DNA from 2 places in the Pseudomonas sp. 24 E 13 genome. Region 2 is predicted to be linked to the other one. Evidence: riboswitches for the same ligand, from Rfam matches in the RefSeq annotation. Region 2 holds a riboswitch; the other holds the start of a gene.
What was found. Region 2 has a riboswitch for manganese ahead of mntP (manganese efflux pump MntP). Riboswitches for the same ligand answer to the same signal wherever they lie in the genome.
Positions count from the first base shown of each region.

Region 1: linked by a shared signal. The riboswitch ahead of BFP90_RS15710 (TMEM165/GDT1 family protein) and the one ahead of mntP (manganese efflux pump MntP) in region 2 are both predicted to bind manganese.

Region 1 covers NZ_CVTO01000126.1:38,725-45,508, forward strand. The annotation lists gene BFP90_RS15685 (1-acyl-sn-glycerol-3-phosphate acyltransferase) at 1-749, opposite strand, end outside; gene BFP90_RS15690 (CPXCG motif-containing cysteine-rich protein) at 882-1,064, shown strand; gene BFP90_RS15695 (putative signal transducing protein) at 1,076-1,336, shown strand; gene BFP90_RS15700 (SOS response-associated peptidase) at 1,374-1,994, shown strand; gene BFP90_RS15705 (M48 family metallopeptidase) at 2,117-2,935, shown strand; gene BFP90_RS15710 (TMEM165/GDT1 family protein) at 3,086-3,670, opposite strand; yybP-ykoY riboswitch at 3,760-3,879, opposite strand; gene BFP90_RS15715 (class I SAM-dependent methyltransferase) at 3,931-4,929, opposite strand; gene BFP90_RS15720 (2-hydroxyacid dehydrogenase) at 4,960-5,925, opposite strand; gene BFP90_RS15725 (LysE family translocator) at 6,010-6,642, shown strand.
Region 2 covers NZ_CVTO01000064.1:1,112-12,105, reverse strand. The annotation lists gene BFP90_RS03375 (sialidase family protein) at 1-716, opposite strand, end outside; gene BFP90_RS03370 (cytochrome b/b6 domain-containing protein) at 767-1,312, opposite strand; gene BFP90_RS03365 (PepSY domain-containing protein) at 1,312-1,578, opposite strand; gene BFP90_RS03360 (response regulator) at 1,737-2,399, shown strand; gene BFP90_RS03355 (sensor histidine kinase) at 2,396-3,781, shown strand; yybP-ykoY riboswitch at 3,834-4,005, shown strand; gene mntP (manganese efflux pump MntP) at 4,011-4,574, shown strand; partial or broken gene BFP90_RS29010 (glycoside hydrolase family 19 protein) at 4,603-4,710, shown strand; tRNA gene BFP90_RS03345 (tRNA-Ser) at 5,107-5,197, opposite strand; gene BFP90_RS03340 (Bax inhibitor-1/YccA family protein) at 5,350-6,021, shown strand; gene murB (UDP-N-acetylmuramate dehydrogenase) at 6,092-7,111, opposite strand; gene BFP90_RS03330 (low molecular weight protein-tyrosine-phosphatase) at 7,108-7,572, opposite strand; gene kdsB (3-deoxy-manno-octulosonate cytidylyltransferase) at 7,572-8,336, opposite strand; gene BFP90_RS03320 (Trm112 family protein) at 8,333-8,518, opposite strand; gene lpxK (tetraacyldisaccharide 4'-kinase) at 8,543-9,553, opposite strand; gene BFP90_RS03310 (ExbD/TolR family protein) at 9,553-9,981, opposite strand; gene BFP90_RS03305 (MotA/TolQ/ExbB proton channel family protein) at 9,978-10,613, opposite strand; partial or broken gene BFP90_RS03300 (DNA internalization-related competence protein ComEC/Rec2) at 10,723-10,994, opposite strand, start outside.

The DNA of each region.
Region 1 (6,784 bases), on a different contig from region 2:
AACTCGCGGGCCTTGGCGGCGTCGCACGGATCATATTCATAGCTGATCGACACCGGCGTCAGGTTCAACGACTGGATGACTTCGGCGAACGGCTCGTCCTTACGGCTGACGTGGAACATCTTGAGGATCGCCGATTCGGTGCGATCATCCCCATCCTTGGCCCGGCCTTCCGCCTGGGCGATCCAGATCGACTGGCAGTCGTTGCGGATCGAATGGTTGATGTAGGCCGACAGCAACTGGTAGGCCGCCATCTTTTCCTTTCGCCCGGTGATCGAGCGGTGCACGATGAAGCTCTTGTTCAAGCGCATCAGGTCGCTGACAAACGGTTTCTGCAGCAGGTTGTCGCCGATGGCGATGCGCGGCGTCGGCAGGCCGGCATGGTAGACGGCGTAGTTGACGAAGGCCGGGTCCATCACGATGTCACGGTGGTTGGCCAGGAACAGGTAGGCGGTGCCGGACTTCAATTGCTCGACGCCGGTGTAGGTCACGCCGTCGGTCGCGCGGTCGATGGTATGGTCGACGTAATACTCGACTTTATCCTGCAGCGTCGCCACGGTGGTGACGCCGGCGAACTCACGGCGCAGTTTGCGCGCGATCATCGGCTTGAGCAGCCAGCCCAGCGCGCCGGCAAAGCGCGGGAAGCGAAAGTGAGTCAGGATGTCCAGAAAGGCCTTGTCACTGAACAGCCGGTCCAGTACTGCGGGGACTTCGCTGTCGTTGTAAGGTCGGATGGTATCGAATTCGCCCATCATGCTCTCTTGTTAGAAACGGCTAGGGTAAGTAAAGGAAATACCAGGGGCGGCGTGAGTAAACGGGCTCAGCCGGCAATAGCCCTGTGAATAGACCGGCGATTATACGCACAAGTCACCTGGGAGACTGCGATGCTGGAAACTGCGCTGTACGATTGTCCTTATTGTGGGGAAACGGTCGAAACGACGGTGGATTTGTCCGGCGGTGATCAGGTTTATATCGAGGACTGCCAGGTGTGTTGCCGACCGATCACCTTCGACCTGCAGGTCCATGGTGAAGAGTGGATGCTCGAAACCCGCAGCGAGAATGACTGACAGGTATATCCATGCAGCGAATCTACGAACCGGAAAACCTCATGGAAGGCGAGCTGCTGCAACAGATGCTTGCCAGCGAAGGCATCGAGGCGCACCTGGTGGGTCGCCATTTGCTCGGTGGGACGGGTGAGCTGCCGATCTTCGGCTTGCTGGGACTGGAGGTCGATAATGATCAAGCCGCTTGCGCACGCGAGCTCATAACCGCCTATAACGACGCGCAGCCCTTACCCTTTGATGACGCCGACAGCTTGCCCGACGTATTGGTCTGTTAGGCTGTCGGTCGGTTTACCCCAAGAGTCGTGTTGCCCCATGTGTGGACGTTATGCCCTGTTTCGCTGGAACCCCGCCTTTGCTGCCTTGCCGGGTTTCCCGGCCGACCAGCAGGCCCAGTGGAATATCTCCCCCAATGATTCGGTGCTGATCCAGCGTGCCATCGATGGCCAGCTCAGCCTGGCGCGTGCGCGCTGGGGGCTCACACCGCCGTGGCTCACCGACCTCTCCCGCACACCCGCCCACGCCCGCGCCGAAACCGTGGCCGAACAGCCGATGTTTCGCGAAGCGTTCCGCCAGCGCCGCTGCCTGCTGCCCGCCAACGGGTTTTACGAATGGCGCGGCACCCAGCGCAAGCGCCCATACTGGCTGACACCGGGGGAAGGCTCCACGCTGTTTTTTGCGGCGATCTGGGAAGCGTACCCGGTGCAGGAGCAGGTGTGGTTGAGCACGGCGGTCATCACTCAAGCGGCGCAGGCCCAGCGCCGACCGTTGATCCTGGACGAGGCGGGGCAGGCTGCCTGGCTGGACCCCGAGACGCCGCTGCATGTGCTGCAAAGTCTGCTGGCCGCTGAGCCCGCCGCGTTGCGCGAGCGGGTGCTGGCCAATATGGTCAACGATCCCAAGCTCAACGGGCCGGAGTGCCTGACCCCGGCTTGAGCCTGAGCTTATCGGCCGGCACGTGGGATCGATCCGAAATACACCCGTTAAACGTCTGATGTATCTGGCGCGGATACAAATGTCCGCCTACGATACGCGCCATGTTTCCAGGGAGCGTGTTCATGAAGAAGTCATTGGCGGTAAGTGGGTTGGTTGCAGCGATGCTGCTGGCCGGGTGTCAGTCGGTCAACACTACCAGCGGCGGCGCGGTGGGGGTTGAGCGCAAGCAGTACATGTTCAGCATGCTGTCGAGCCAGGAAGTCGACCAGATGTACGCCCAGTCCTACCAGCAGACCCTGGGTGAGGCCAGTGGCAAAGGGACTCTGGACAAGACCAGCGCCAACGCCAAGCGTGTGCAGGCCATTGCCAATCGCCTGATTGCCCAGGCACCGACCTTCCGCCCGGATGCGGCGCAATGGAAGTGGGAAGTGAACCTGATCAAGAGCGACGAGATGAACGCCAACTGCGGGCCGGGTGGCAAGATCCTGGTGTACAGCGCATTGATCGATAATCTCAAGCTCACCGATGATGAACTCGCCGCCGTGATGGGCCATGAAATCGCCCACGCCTTGCGCGAACACGGCCGCGAAGCCATGTCCAAGGCTTACGGCATCGAGATGGCCAAACAGGGCGCCGGTGCAATATTCGGGCTCGGCCAGGACAGCCTGGCGCTGGCCGATACCGTGGCCAACTATGGCATGACCTTGCCCAACAGCCGCAGCAATGAAAACGAAGCCGACCTGATCGGCCTCGAACTGGCCGCCCGCGCCGGTTACAACCCGAACGCGGCCATCACGCTGTGGAACAAGATGGCCAAGGCCTCGGAAGGCGCGCCGCCGGAGTTCATGAGCACTCACCCGGCGTCTGATAGCCGCATTGCCTCGTTGCAGGCGGCGATTCCGAAGGTCATGCCGCTGTACCAACAGGCCAAAAAATCCTAAGGCCTGATCGAGATCAAAATGTGGGAGGGGGCTTGCCCCCGATGGCGGCCTCTCAGCCAAGTATTCATCAGCTGACCCACCGCTATCGGGGGCAAGTCGAATCGTCGCACCGCGCCTCCCACATTGGATTGGGTTTACAGCCCTGGTTCCTTAGATCCAGCCACTGCTCTGCATGGCCTTGTACACCGCGACAATCGCCAGCACAAAAAACGCCGTAGCCGCCAAGCGCCGAATCAAGGTCAACGGCAGCTTCTCCGCCGCAAAATTCCCCGCCAGCACCACCGGTACGTTGGCAATCAGCATGCCTAGGGTGGTCCCGATAATCACCAGCCACAACTCCGGATACTGGGCCGCCAGCATCACCGTGGCGATCTGGGTCTTATCACCGATTTCCGCGAGGAAGAATGCAATCAGCGTGGTCAGGAACGGCCCGAACTTGCGCGTGGTGCTGGCTTCGTCATCGTCGAGTTTGTCCGGCACCAGGGTCCACAGCGCCGTGGCGCAGAAGCTTGCCGCGAGAATCCAGTGCAGCACCGCGTCGGAGAAGAAACTTCCGAACCAGGCTCCCACTGCACCGGCAGCCGCATGGTTGGCCAGGGTCGCGGCGACGATGCCGGCAATGATGGGCCAGGGCTTGCGAAAGCGGGCAGCGAGAATGAGTGCGAGCAGTTGCGTCTTGTCGCCGATTTCGGCCAGGGCAACGATTGCGGTAGGTACGAGCAATGAATCCAGCATCAGGTAGGTTTCCAGGGGCGGGTCGACACGGCTATGACACGTACAGCCTTCCCGCCCCGGGTAAGGTGTGCGTGTCATAGGTCTTGTCAGACCCCGGTCCGTCTGTGCGGACTCCTGGGTCGCATACGCCATGGTCTGCTGACCAAGTATGTTGACGTATGCCGGACGAGCATGGCGCTCGTGGGAGACTACTCCCCTAGGACGCTGCGGATTCTGCCTAGGCAAAACCCTTTCGGCAAGCGTTCTTTTTCAAACGCCCGTCAGGGACGCTTGGCCCGGTAGATGCGAAAACCGTTGCCCTCGGCCTTGATCGCGCAGATGCCCAGATGCTCTTCGATCAGCGGCTGGTATTTCAGGAAGCTATTGGCGACCAGGCGCAGTTCGCCGCCTTTTGCCAGATGTTTGCCTGCTTTTCGCAGCAGGTTTTCCGTAGCGAAGTAATCCGTGTGCACCCCGACATGGAACGGCGGGTTGCTTAAAATCGCGTTCAAACCCATCGGTGCGGCGTCGATGCCGTCACCGGTCAGTACTTCGGCTTCCAGGTCATTGGCAGCCAGGGTCAGGCGGCTGCTGGCGGCGGCGAAGGCGTCCACATCTAGCAGGGTCACGGTGTTGTGCGGGTAGCGACGTTTCACCGCTGCTCCCAATACGCCGGCGCCGCAGCCAAAGTCGAGCAAATGCCCGCTGGGCAGCTTGTCCAGGTGTTCCAGCAACAGTTCGGTGCCCCGGTCCAGGCGACCATGGCTGAACACGCCCGGCAGGCTCACCACCTTGAGCGGCCCGTCGACCAGCGGTACCTCGAAGGTCTGCGCCAGGCTATCCAGGTCGGGCGCCTGCGGCGCGTTGCCCACCGTGACCTGCCAGAGCTGGCAGTGCCGCGCGTTATCCAGCTTGCGCGGTTTGCCGAAGGGGATCATCTGCTTGGCCGCGCTTTCGATGCCGGCCTTTTTTTCGCCCACCAGAAACAGCTCGGCGCCGGGCAGGCGCGCGGCCACGGCGTTGAGCAGGTAGTCGGTGAGGTCCTTGGACTTGGGCAGGAAAATCACCGCGGCCTCAAATGCGCGTTCGGGCACCTTCACGCCGAATTGGCTGCGCTCGGGAAAACGCGCCTCCAACGCCGCCTGATCGCCGGCGTGCCAGCTCCAGCCGTGGGCGTTGGGCAGGCGTCCGAGCAAATCGTCGGCAGGCAAACCGACCAGCAGCAGGTTGCCTTGAAAAAGTTCGGCCTGGCGAAGCAGTACTTCACTGCGCGGATCCATGGTCTGCTCCTTGAAAAGGGGCGCAGTTTATCAAGCGACGACGCGCAGCGGGGCACCGTTGAAAAAGCCCAGGGCGTTTTCGCTTAATTGCGCGACGATCCGCTGCCGCGCTTCACGGCTGCCCCAGGCATTATGGGGCGTGACGATTAGCCGAGGGATATCGCCGGCCAGCAGCGGGTTGCCGTTTACCGGAGGCTCGACACTCAACACATCGGTGGCCGCACCACCCAGGTGGCCGTTGCGCAATGCATCCGCCAGCGCCTGTTCGTTGATCAAGCCGCCGCGTGCGGTGTTGACGATAAACGCGCCGGGCTTGAGCAAGGCCAGTTCGCGAGCCCCGATAAAATCGCGGGTGTGCTCGTTGAGCGGGCAGTGCAAGGTCAGCGCATCGACCTGCCCCAGCAGTTCATCCAGCGGCATGCGGTCGGCGCGGGCAGGGCGCCCGGGAATCGCGCCCAGCACCACGCGCATGCCAAAGGCTTCGGCCAGACGTGCCACGGCGCTGCCCAGTTCGCCATGGCCGAGCAGGCCCAGCGTCTTGCCTTCCAGCTCGACAATCGGGTAGTCCAGCAGGCAGAACTGCCTGGCCTGCTGCCATTTGCCGGCTGCCACATCGCGCTGATAGTCCTTCAAGCGCGTGGCCAGGTTGAGCAGCAGCATGATCGTGTGCTGGGCCACCGACGGCGTGCCGTAGCCCTGGCAGTTGCTCACGGTGATGCCCTGGGCGCGGGCGGCTTCAAGGTCGATGTTATTGGTGCCGGTGGCCGACACCAGGATCAGCTTGAGGTCGGGGCAGGCCGCCAGGATCTCGGCGCTGAGCGGGACTTTGTTAGTGATGGCGACTTGAGCACCCTGCAAGCGTTCGCGCACATTCTGCGGCGTGGTCTGCTCGCACAGCTGCAGCTCGCTGAAGCAGTCACGCAATCCGCTGAGGTCGAGGTCGCCGAGGTCCAGGGAGGGGTGATCGAGGAAAACGGCGCGGCGCTTGTTCATCATCAACTGTACCTTTTGCGGCGGAGTTCGAAGGCGTAATCTGCTGAGCCTATCAGATGAAATAATCCGTTACTTAATGGAGTGAGCATGTACGTCGCCGAGTTTTTGACCGTAGCCTTGATTCACTTGTTGGCGGTCGCCAGCCCCGGGCCTGACTTCGCCGTAGTGGTGCGTGAAAGCGTGACCCATGGCCGTCGCGCCGGCACATGGACTGCGCTGGGCGTCGGTTCGGCGATTTTCCTCCACGTTGGTTACTCGTTGCTGGGCATCGGCTTGATCGTGTCCCAGTCCATCGTGCTGTTCAATGCATTGAAATGGGCGGCGGCGGCGTACCTGCTGTATATCGGCTTCAAGGCGCTGCGCGCGCAACCGGCCAAGCCACCGGTGGAAGGCGAGCTGCATCGCGAGGTGGACGAGCGCACCCCGCGTGGCGCGTTTACCGCAGGTTTTGTGACCAACGGTTTGAATCCCAAGGCCACGCTGTTTTTCCTGTCGCTGTTCACCGTGGTGATCAACCCGCACACACCGCTGGCGGTGCAGGCCGGTTATGGCGTGTACCTGGCGGTGGCGACAGCGCTGTGGTTTTGCCTGGTGGCCATGCTGTTCAGCCAGCAGCGCGTGCGCGCCGGGTTTGCGAAGATGGGGCATTGGTTCGATCGCACCATGGGCGCGGTGTTGATCGCGATTGGGGTGAAGTTGGCGTTCACGAGCATGAAGTAATCGCTGCCCTTGAGCGGGCACGGTAAAAAATGTGGGAGGGGGCTTGCCCCCGATAGCCATAGGTATCGACACACCTGCGTAGCACCCAACCGCAACCACGATGCGAAGCGAGCCGCTCTTGATCTGGCTTTTGATCTTGATC
Region 2 (10,994 bases):
TGCAGCGAATGCTTGCCCCGGCTGATGCGGAATTTATCAATCACCGCACCATCGGCGCTCAGGTACAGGTATTCGGAAAACTTACCCATGAGTTCGTGATAGACCGGCAAGCCAATCGAGCCGTCGGCATGAAAAACCGGCGCCGCACGCACCAGGGTGCTGACGTTGAAAAACGGTGAGGTGATCAGTTGCCGTGGCGCCGACCAACTGCGCCCCAGGTCTTCGGACACCATCACATTGATCGCGCTGGTCGCCCAGCCCCCCACCGACACCGATACATAGAACATCCACAGGCGCTGATCGGGCGCGAGGGCAATCACCGGGTTGCCTAGCTTGCGGATGTAGCGCCCGGTGCCATCTCGGGTCGACTCGCGGGTCGCCAACACATGCTCGGCGCCCCACTCCGTGGTCTTGGCGTCGAACCGCGCAGTACGGATCTGCACGTCGGCGGCGCCTTCACGCGAGCCGGCAAACCACACGGCCATCAAGTCGCCGCCCGGCAGTGCGGTAACCGACGACGAATGCACAAAGTCATCCAGTTGCGAGGACACGAACCGGCTGTTGTAGACCGGCTCGGCGCTAGCGGCCAAGGGCGCGGCCGGCCGGGCGAAAGGCGCCAGGACATGGGCCGGATGACTGCGCCAGGCCGCCCAGAAGACCAGGCATAGCGCCAGGCTGGCGAGAATGAATTTCAAGCGAAAAGACAGCACGCGCATAGTGAGCTCATGGCAAATGCAGGGTGGGGAGTAGAGATAAGACAGCGGTGTCAGTGCGCAGAATCATCCGGCAACCGACGCCGGCGACCGGTCAGCATCGATAACGGCAGGTTGTCGCGTACCTGGAAGCTTTCAAACACGGCCGCTGCGATATGCAAGCACACCAGCACCAGCAGGCCATTGACCGCAGTTTCATGCACTTGCAGCGGCCAATCGGCGCCCCATAAGGCATCGACCTCGTCCATGACCCAACCGCTCAAGCCCGCCGTCAACATCGCCAGGAGCATCAAAATCATCACCAATGCACCCAACGGCGAGTGACCGAGGCGATGCTCCGGGCGCCTGGTGTGCAGGGAACGCACATGGGCGGCGAGCCTTGCCGGGGTCGGCCAGAAGTCCGCCCAGCGCGCACTGCGTGGCCCGACAAATCCCCACAGCAGCCGTACCAGCAACCAGCCCATGGCGTAATAGCCGAGCCAGACATGCCAATCGTCGCCGCCCTCAGTGAAGAAGTAGTTGGCGACAAAGACCCCGGCGATGGACACGTGAAACAGCCTCACCAGCGGGTCCCACAGTGCTATGGAGTTGCCTGGCATCAGCCCTTGATCTCGGTCTTGACCGCTTTGCCGCTGACCGGGTCGTGGTAGATCTCAACCTTGCGCTTGTCCTTGTCGAACCCGTAGATCTCATAGCAGTTGCCATCGGTGATCTTGAACTTGCTGATCTCGTAGCCCTGGGCTTTCAACTGGTCCTGGAACGCCTGCGGGTCTTGCCATTGCGCGCGCTGCTCCGTGGTGCATTGCGGTCCGGCAAGGGCCAGGGGGCTGGCAACAATCAGCGACAACAACAGAATTTTGCGCATGGTGACACTCTCGCTCGTTGAGGAAGGTCTCACTGTGCAAAACCAAGCTTAATGAAGTCTTAGCTGGTAATGAGTGGTTACATGTTTCTCGTCGCCCGGCCTGCCACGCCCGTCTCGGCAGCGGCATGATGCCGCCGATATCACATCGGGAATACACCATGCGCCTATTGTTGGTCGAAGATGATCGGGCCCTCGGCCAAGGCATCCGCGTCGCCCTGAGCAGCGAGGGCTACACCCTGGACTGGTTGCACGACGGCGCCAGTGCGCTGCATGCGTTACGCAGCGAAAGCTTCGATCTGCTGCTGCTCGACCTTGGCCTGCCGCGCCTCGACGGCCTGGCCCTGTTGCGTCAATTGCGCGATCGGCAACAGGACCTGCCGGTATTGATCCTGACCGCCCGCGACGGCACCGCCGAACGGATTGCCGGGCTGGATGCCGGCGCTGACGACTACCTGATCAAACCCTTCGATGTCGACGAACTCAAGGCCCGCATCCGCGCCTTGCTGCGGCGCAGCCAAGGCCGCGCGCAGCCACTGCTGGAGCATGCGGGCGTGTGCCTGGATCCGGTCGGCCAGCAGATCACCTGGCACGGCAACCCGGTGGTGGTGACGCCGATGGAGTACCAGTTGCTCCATCAACTGTTGTCGCGCCCCGGCAACGTGGTGACCCGCGAACGCCTGTCCCGGGCGTTGTATGGTTGGCAGGAAAAGGTCGAGAGCAACACCCTGGAAGTGTTGATCCATAACCTGCGCAAAAAACTTTCGACCGAGCTGATCCGCACGGTGCGCGGCGTCGGGTATGTGATGGAGCTCAAGCCATGACCTCGATACGTACACGCATTCTGGTGCCGGTGCTGATCCTCGTTCTGCTGGGCGATGTGCTGATCAGTTGGCTGGTGCTGCGCGACAGCCACCACGAGATCGAAGAAGTGTATGACGCCCAGCTCGCGCAAAGTGCGCGCCTGCTGCAAGGTGTGCTGGCACAACGTGCGCCGGGGGACAACGATTGGAACCGGCTCTACCAGGCCTTCGACGCAGCCATGAGCCGCGTGGGCGACACTGGAGCAGCGCACCCTTACGAAACCCGCCTGACATTCCAGGTGTGGCGCACTGACGGCCAATTGCTGGTGCGCTCGGCCGAAGCCCCGGAACTGAAGGCACCACCGGCGACCCTCGGCGCCCACGACCTGATGGACAACGGCCACGACTGGTGCGCCTTCCTGCTCAAGGACCCACAGCAAGGACTGCTGATCTGGGTGGGCGAGCGTGATGACATTCGCCAGGACCTGATCCAGCGCATCGTCGGCCATACGCTGTGGCCCAGTGTGATTGGCGTGCCGCTGCTGGCCACCTTGATCTGGCTGACCATCGGCTGGGGGTTGCAGCCGTTGCGCGCAATGGCCCGTACCATCCGTGGACGCACTACCGAAACCCTCAAACCGCTCAACCTGCGCCCCCTACCCCACGACCTCGAACCCATGCAGACCGCGCTCAATCGCCTGTTGCAACAGATCGACAAGCTGCTGGCGCGAGAACGACGTTTTATCGCCGATGCCGCCCACGAGCTGCGCACGCCTCTGGCGATCCTGCGGATCCATGCGCAAAACGCCCAGATGGCCGGCACCCCACAGCAACGGGAGGAAGCCCTGGAGTTTCTGGTCAGCGCCGTCGACCGCGCCACGCGCATCGCCAGTCAGTTGCTGACCATGGCGCGTATCGAGCCGCGCCTGGCCAACCCCGAGCGATGCGAAGTGGAACTGACCGAGCTGGTGCGGGAGGAACTGGCCGAACTGGCACCCCTGGCGCTGGCAAAGGATATCGAGCTGACCCTCGACAGCGACCACCACTGCCTGGTCAAGACCGACCCCATTGCCCTGGCCATCGCCCTTCAGAACCTGGTGACCAACGCCCTGAACTTCGCCCCGCCTGGCAGCGAGGTCAGGGTCCAAGTACAACCGCAGGGCTGCGGGGCGGTGTATATCAGCGTCGAGGATGCCGGCCCCGGTATCGATGAGGGTGAATATGCGCGCCTGTTCGAGCGCTTCTACACCCAGGGGCACGGCAACGGCGCCGGGTTGGGACTGGCGATCGTGCAGATGATCGTCAGCAAGATCGACAGCAGCTTGCAGTTGTACAACCTGCCCCAGGGCGGGCTATGCGCTGAACTGCGGATCAACCAAGGCGCGCCGCTTCATTCAAGTTGAGCGGCTTGCTGGCGGGTTTTGACGTTTTTTTCATGTTTGCCCGCATAAGATCCCGGACCTCGTTGGGGAGTAGCCTGCTTGCGAGTCTTTCGCAAGCGTTCGTATCAACATTCTCGGCAACCTGCCGTGGTACGAACACCTTTTGGTTGGTGAGACCAGCGACACATCCATGCCTAAAGTCGGGCGTGTGGTTGTGTCGTTGACTCATAGCCCGACTGGAAGATCACCCGTGAATCCTGTTTCCCTCATTTTCTTGGCCCTGGCCATGTCCACGGATGCATTTGCCGCTGCTATCGGCAAAGGTTCCAGTCTGCACAAACCACGCTTGACCGAAGCACTGCGTACCGGCCTGATCTTCGGCGTCATCGAAGCCATCACTCCGATTATCGGCTGGCTGATCGGCCAAGCCGCAACACGCTGGGTGGCAAACTGGGATCACTGGATCGCCTTCACCTTGCTGGTGCTACTGGGCCTGCACATGATTCACAATGGTCTCAAACACGAAGACGAGACCGAGGAGAAAAGCGGCCAGCACTCCTTTCTGGTCCTTGCCGTCACCGCGTTCGCTACTAGCATTGATGCCCTCGCGGTCGGAGTCGGCCTGGCGTTTGTCGATGTGAATATCTGGGTGGCAGCAGCGGCCATCGGCTTAGCAACCATGACTATGGTCACCATCGGCGTGATGCTCGGACGAGTCCTAGGAACAGTGTTCGGTAAACGAGCAGAGATCGTAGGCGGCGTTGTATTGATGATCGTTGGTGCAACTATCCTGTATGAGCACTTGGCCGTCTGATCAACCCACGCGTGTCACTGAGCAGTAACTGCTGCAAATCCTCCCCAATGCCCGCCCAGTTGCGGGTATTTTTTGGCCTGCGCTGAACCGCGCCATGGCCCGCCACAAGATAGATAGCCCGGTGCGCGTGGCCGCGTGTCAGTCCAACTCGCCGCCCCGGGTGGTGGCAGTAGGGTGCACACTCCGTCCTTAAAGCCTGCGCTTTGCGCTCGCGCTGCGACAAGGCAAGGTTGCAGTCACCGCAGAACGCACTGGATCAGGGAACCCTACGCTCGCAGCAAAAATAGGAGGGTTTCAGTTTCGTGACATTTGGCCCAAGGCCGCATCGGAAATCGCCGATATCAGCGACGCAAGTCTACTGTTGGGCCATACAGGTTTACAGGCGACTGGCGCCACCGCTAAACCCTCAAAATAGGCAAAGTTTCGGAACGCCTACCCGAAAGTTTCGGAACCCCTCTCAGAAACCGACTGTGCCTATCCAAACCCCCGGAAACGCAAAAGCCCCGCAATAGCGGGGCTTTCGTGTAAAACTTGGCGGGAAACCAGGGATTCGAACCCTGGGAACGCTATTAACGTTCGCCGGTTTTCAAGACCGGTGCATTCAACCACTCTGCCAATTTCCCTTGTGCATCACGGGATTATAGTCGCTCATCCCGTCTCAGCGGGCGCCATAATACCCGAATGAAACACACTGTCAAACTCTCTGCATAGCTTGTTACAGAGCGTCTGTTATGATCTTTGCGACTGAACGTTTCAAAACTGAAGGAGTGTCGCCATGCGCGAACAGAATTACGCAGTGAATGGCAACGCGCAGGCTGAGCAGCTTGAAGTCAGCCGCGTGTTGCGCAATACGTACGGCCTGCTCGCCCTTACCCTCGCATTCAGCGGCGTGATGGCTTACGTGGCCCAGCAGATGCGCGTCGGTTATCCGAATATCTTTGTCGTGTTGATCGGCTTCTATGGTCTGTTCTTCCTGACCAACAAGCTGCGCGACTCGGCCTGGGGCCTGGTGTCGGCGTTTGCCTTGACCGGTTTCATGGGCTTTATCCTTGGCCCGATCCTTAACCGTTACCTCGGCATGGCCGGCGGTGCGGAAGTGGTCAGTTCGGCATTTGCCATGACTGCCTTGGTGTTTGGTGGCCTGTCGGCGTACGTGCTGATCAGCCGCAAGGACATGAGCTTCCTGGGTGGTTTCATCACTGCAGGCTTCTTCGTGTTGCTGGCGGCGGTGGTAGCCGGCATGTTCTTCCAGATCAGCGGTTTGCAACTGGCGATCAGCGCAGGTTTCGTGCTGTTTTCCTCGGTGTGCATCCTGTTCCAGACCAGCGCCATCATCCATGGTGGTGAGCGTAACTACATCATGGCGACCATCAGCCTGTATGTGTCGATCTACAACCTGTTTATCAGCCTGTTGCAGATCTTCGGCATCATGAGCCGTGACGACTGATTGTCAGCGCTATAAAAAATGCCCCGTATCGTGAGATACGGGGCATTTTCATTGGTGGGGCGGTGGACGCTCAGTACCTGTTAGGTTCCATCTCAAGCTCGACCCCGAAGCGCTCGGCAATGTCCTGCTGGATACGCAGCGCCAGGTTGGCAATATCCCGCCCGGTGGCTGAGCCGTAGTTCACCAGCACCAGCGCTTGCATTTTATGCACGCCGGCATCGCCATCACGAAAGCCCTTCCAACCCGCCTTGTCGATCAGCCAACCGGCGGCGAGCTTGCATTGCCCGTCTGCCTGAGGGTAAGCCACCAGGTCCGGATACTGGCTTTTCAGCTCGGCAGCCACGGCCTGGGGCACCAAGGGGTTTTTGAAAAAACTGCCGGCATTGCCCAGCTCTGCCGGGTCCGGCAATTTTTCGCGGCGAATACTGCAGATCGCCTGGCTCACATCCTTCGGTGTGGCCTCGGTGATGCCCTGCGCGGCCAGGCGCTGTTGCACCGGGCCGTAATCGAGTTTCAGGTGACTGGCGCGGCTCAGGGCAAAGCGTACCCGCAGGATCAACCAACGCCCGACTTCATGCTTGAACAGGCTGTCGCGGTAAGCAAACTTGCATTCGTCCAGGCTGAAATCCCGCAGCTCGCCCGCCTGGCGATCCAGCGCCGTGAGGCCGGCAAACACGTCCTTGATCTCGACGCCGTAAGCGCCGATGTTTTGCATCGGCGCGGCACCGACCGTGCCGGGGATCAAGCTGAGGTTTTCCAGGCCGCAAAAACCCTGTTCCAGGGTCCACGACACAAAGGGGTGCCAGGCTTCGCCCGCCTCCGCTTCAACCACCACGTACACGCCATCATCGTGCAGCACGCGAATGCCCTGGGTCGCCATGCGCAACACCAGGGCGGGCACGTCCCGGGTCAGCAGCAGGTTGCTGCCGCCGCCGATCACCAACAGCGGCACACTGTGCGCGTCGGCGTAGGCCAGGGCCTCATGCACATCGGCATCACTGCGGGCCTCGGCAAACAGCTGGGCGCGTACGTCGATGCCAAAACTGTTGAATGGCTTGAGCGATACCTGCGCTTGTACGTGCAAGGTCATAGCCGGCCCTTCAATTCGATCACCAATGAATCACAGGCGCGCTCGATCAGGTCCAGCACCCGGTCAAAGCCTTGTTCGCCTTCGTAGTAAGGGTCTGGCACCTCGTCCACTTCGCCGTCGAAGCGGCGCAGGAACAAATCCAGCTGCGCCTTGCCCTGCGCAGGCTGCATGGCTTTGAGGTTGCGCAGGTTGCTGTGGTCCATGGCCAGGATCAGGTCATAGCGCGCAAAATCAGCGCGGCTGACCTGTTGGGCACGCTGGGCTGACAAGTCATAGCCCCGCGCCAGCGCTGCGCGTTGGCTGCGCAGGTCCGGTGGGTTGCCGATATGCCACTCCCCGGTCCCCGCCGACGCCACCTCAACCTGATCGGCCAGGCCGGCTTCGCGCAACTTGTGGCGCAAGACGCCTTCGGCGGTGGGCGAACGGCAGATATTGCCCAGGCAGACAAACAGGACTTCCATCAAGCCCCCAGCAGGCGACGGACGCGCTCAAGGTCTTCCTGGGTATCGACGCCTGCAGGCGGTGCTTCCAGCGCATCGCCCACGTGGATACGCACGCCGTGCCACAAGGCCCGCAGTTGCTCCAGGGATTCGGTGTTTTCCAACCAGCACGGGCCCCAGCTGACGAAGTCATGCAGGAAACCGGCGCGATAGGCGTAGATGCCAATGTGGCGGCGGTACGGCACGCATGGCGGCAGTACGCCGGGGTTGCTGGCAAAGGCGTCCCGCGCCCAGGGCAGGGTCGAACGGCTGAACGTCAGGGCCAGGCCGTTGATATCGCTGACCACTTTCACCACGTTCGGGTTGAACAAGGTTTCACTGTCTTCGATCGGTTCGGCCAGGGTCGCCATGCGCGCCTCGCCATGGGCCGCCAGATTGGCGGCGACCTGGTCGATGACGCTGGGCGGGATCAACGGCTCGTCACCTTGCACGTTCACCACGATGGCGTCGGGCGCCAGGCCCAGTTGCGTCGCCACTTCGGCCAGGCGATCAGTGCCGGAATTATGGTCTTCGCGGGTCAGCACCGCCTCGGCGCCGAAACGGTTGCAGGCTTCGATGATGCGCGGATCGTCAGTCGCCACCACCACCCGCTCAGCGCTGCTTTTGCAGGCCTGTTCCCACACCAGTTGGATCATCGGCTTGGCGCCGATCATTTGCAGCGGCTTGCCCGGCAGGCGGGTCGACGCATAGCGCGAAGGAATCACCACGGTAAAGGCGGTAGTCATTTATCCAGGCGCTCATCGGTGGTCAGGGTGCGCGCTTCGCTCTCGAGCATCACCGGAATGCCGTCACGGATCGGATAAGCCAGGCCGGCACCTTTGCTGATCAGCTCGGTTTTATCGGCGCTGAGCTTGAGCGGGCCTTTGCAGATCGGGCAAGCAAGGATGTCGAGCAATTTGGTGTCCATGGGTATGTCCTGGAAATAAACGGTTTAAGGCAAAACACGGTTGGGCAGCAGGCGCATCAGTTGTGTGTCGAACCAGGCGACAAACGCCGGCGACGGCAGCGCATCCACCGCAAGGTACCACCAGTCGGGCCGGGCGAAGGCGCGGCACTTCACCGCGTCCTTTTCAGTCATGACCAGCGGCCAATGCGGTGTGAAATCCAACACCTGGGCACTGTAGGGCGCGTGGTCGGCAAACGCATGGGGGATCGGCTGCCAGTGTAGCGTTTCAAGGGTATTGAAGAAACGTTGCGGATTGCCGATACCAGCAACTGCGTGTACCTGCTGGCCTGGCGGAAAGTAGGTAACCGGCTGCCGCTCGCCACTGTGCAGGTTGATCAGCGCCGCAGGCGCAAGGCCAAAGGCAAAGCCGTCTTCGCGGTCCTCGGCAGCACCGTTATAGAGCAGCGCATCCACGCTGTGCAGGCGCTCGACCGGCTCGCGCAACGGCCCGGCCGGCAGGCAACGGCGATTGCCCAGGCCACGGGCGGCATCGATCAGTACCAGTTCGAGATCGCGGGCCAGGCGGTAGTGTTGAAGACCGTCGTCGGAAAGGATCAGGTCCAGGGTTTCGCTGGCCAACAGCGCTTTCACCGCGCGGCTGCGGTCCGGATCGATCATCAACGGGACACCGCAGCGCTGCACGATCAGTAAAGGTTCGTCGCCGGCCACGTCGGCACTCTGATTGGCCTCGACTCGCCAGGGCAACTGTGGCGGCTTGGCGCCATACCCCCGACTGACCACGCCCACGCGCAGGCCACTGCGGCGGCAGTGCTCGATCATCCACAGGATCAGTGGCGTCTTGCCCGTGCCACCGACGGTGATATTCCCCACCACCACAACGGGCACCGGGGACCGATAGATAGCGCCCTCGCCCGCCAGGAAGCGCGCGCGCTTGCGCTGCACGACCCGGCGATACAACGACTCCAGCGGCCGTAACAGCACGAGCGCCGGATGGCCCTCATACCAGGCCTTGAGCAAACGATCGGACATGGCCATCAGGGTGGGCTCGCCGCCTCGACGGTGGTCATGCGCAGATGACTGAAACCGAGCTTGCCGGCGGCGTCCATCGCGGTAATCACAGCCTGGTGCTGGGTCTTGCCGTCGGCACTGATCGACAGTGGCAGGCTGGTATCGCCGCCGGATTCCTTCTGCAGGGCTTGCATCAGGCTGGCCAGGTCGTTTTTCTCCAGCAACTGGTTGTTCACCGAAAACACCCCATCGGCGCTGATGGCAATGTCCAGTTGCTTGACCTGCTGGTCTTCGGCCGGCGAGCCGCTGACGGCTTCGGGCAAGTCGACGCGCAGCTGGGTTTCCCGGGTGAACGTGGTGGTGACGACAAAGAACAGCAGCAGGATAAACACCACGTCGATCAGCGACGCGAGGTTGATATCGACATTTTCCCGTTGCTTGCGGCGAAATTTCACACTTTGCCCTCGACCAGGTCCACATCACGGTCGCCCTGCACCACTTCCACCAGCTTGATGGCTTCCTGTTCCATGCCGACCACCAGTTCATCGATGCGCCGTTGCAGGAAGCGGTGGAAGAACACCGAAGGGATACCCACCATCAGGCCCGCGGCCGTGGTGATCAGTGCTTTGGAAATACCACCGGCCAGCACGGCGGCGTTGGTGGTCATGCCCGAGCCCATGAACGAGCTGAAAATATCGATCATACCCAGCACCGTGCCCAGCAAACCGAGCAGCGGCGCCATGGCGGCGATGGTGCCGAGGGCGTTGATGTAGCGCTCCAGTTCATGGATCACCCGTGCGGCGGCTTCCTCGATGCACTCTTTCATGATCTCGCGGCCATGCTTGGAGTTGGCAAGGCCGGCGGCAAGGATTTCACCCAGCGGCGAATTGGCGCGCAGCTCTTTGAGCTTCTCTTTGTCGAGCTGCTTGTTCTTGATCCAGCCCCAGACTTGCCCCAGCAGATGCTCGGGGGTGACGCGACTGGCGCGCAGGGTCCACAGGCGTTCGGCGACGATGCCGAGTGCGGCGATGGAACTCATGATGATCGGCAACATCATCCAGCCGCCGGATTTGACCAATTCCCACACAGTGAATGCCCCCTCGAAAAAGTGCGCCACTTTATCATATAGGTTCGGCGGCAGGGTTCGTTGGCCGCAGACCAGGCTGTCGCAGCCTGCGGTGTTTGGTAACGCCGGATTACGGCAACGGTTCGCGCCAGAACCGGGGTTGACTGCGCGCAACAATGGCGGGCTGGAAGGCGCCCAACTGAAAGCGCACGGCCCCGTGTTCGGCGCTATCGTATAGTCGGCTGCCCTGGGCCTGATAGCGCGCGACCACTTGCGCATGAGGATGACCGAAGGCGTTGCCCCGCCCTCGGGAAATCAGCACCGACGTGGGGGCGAGCCGCTGCACAAAGGATCGGGATGACGAGCTGCGACTACCATGATGGGGCGCTTGCAGCCAATCGG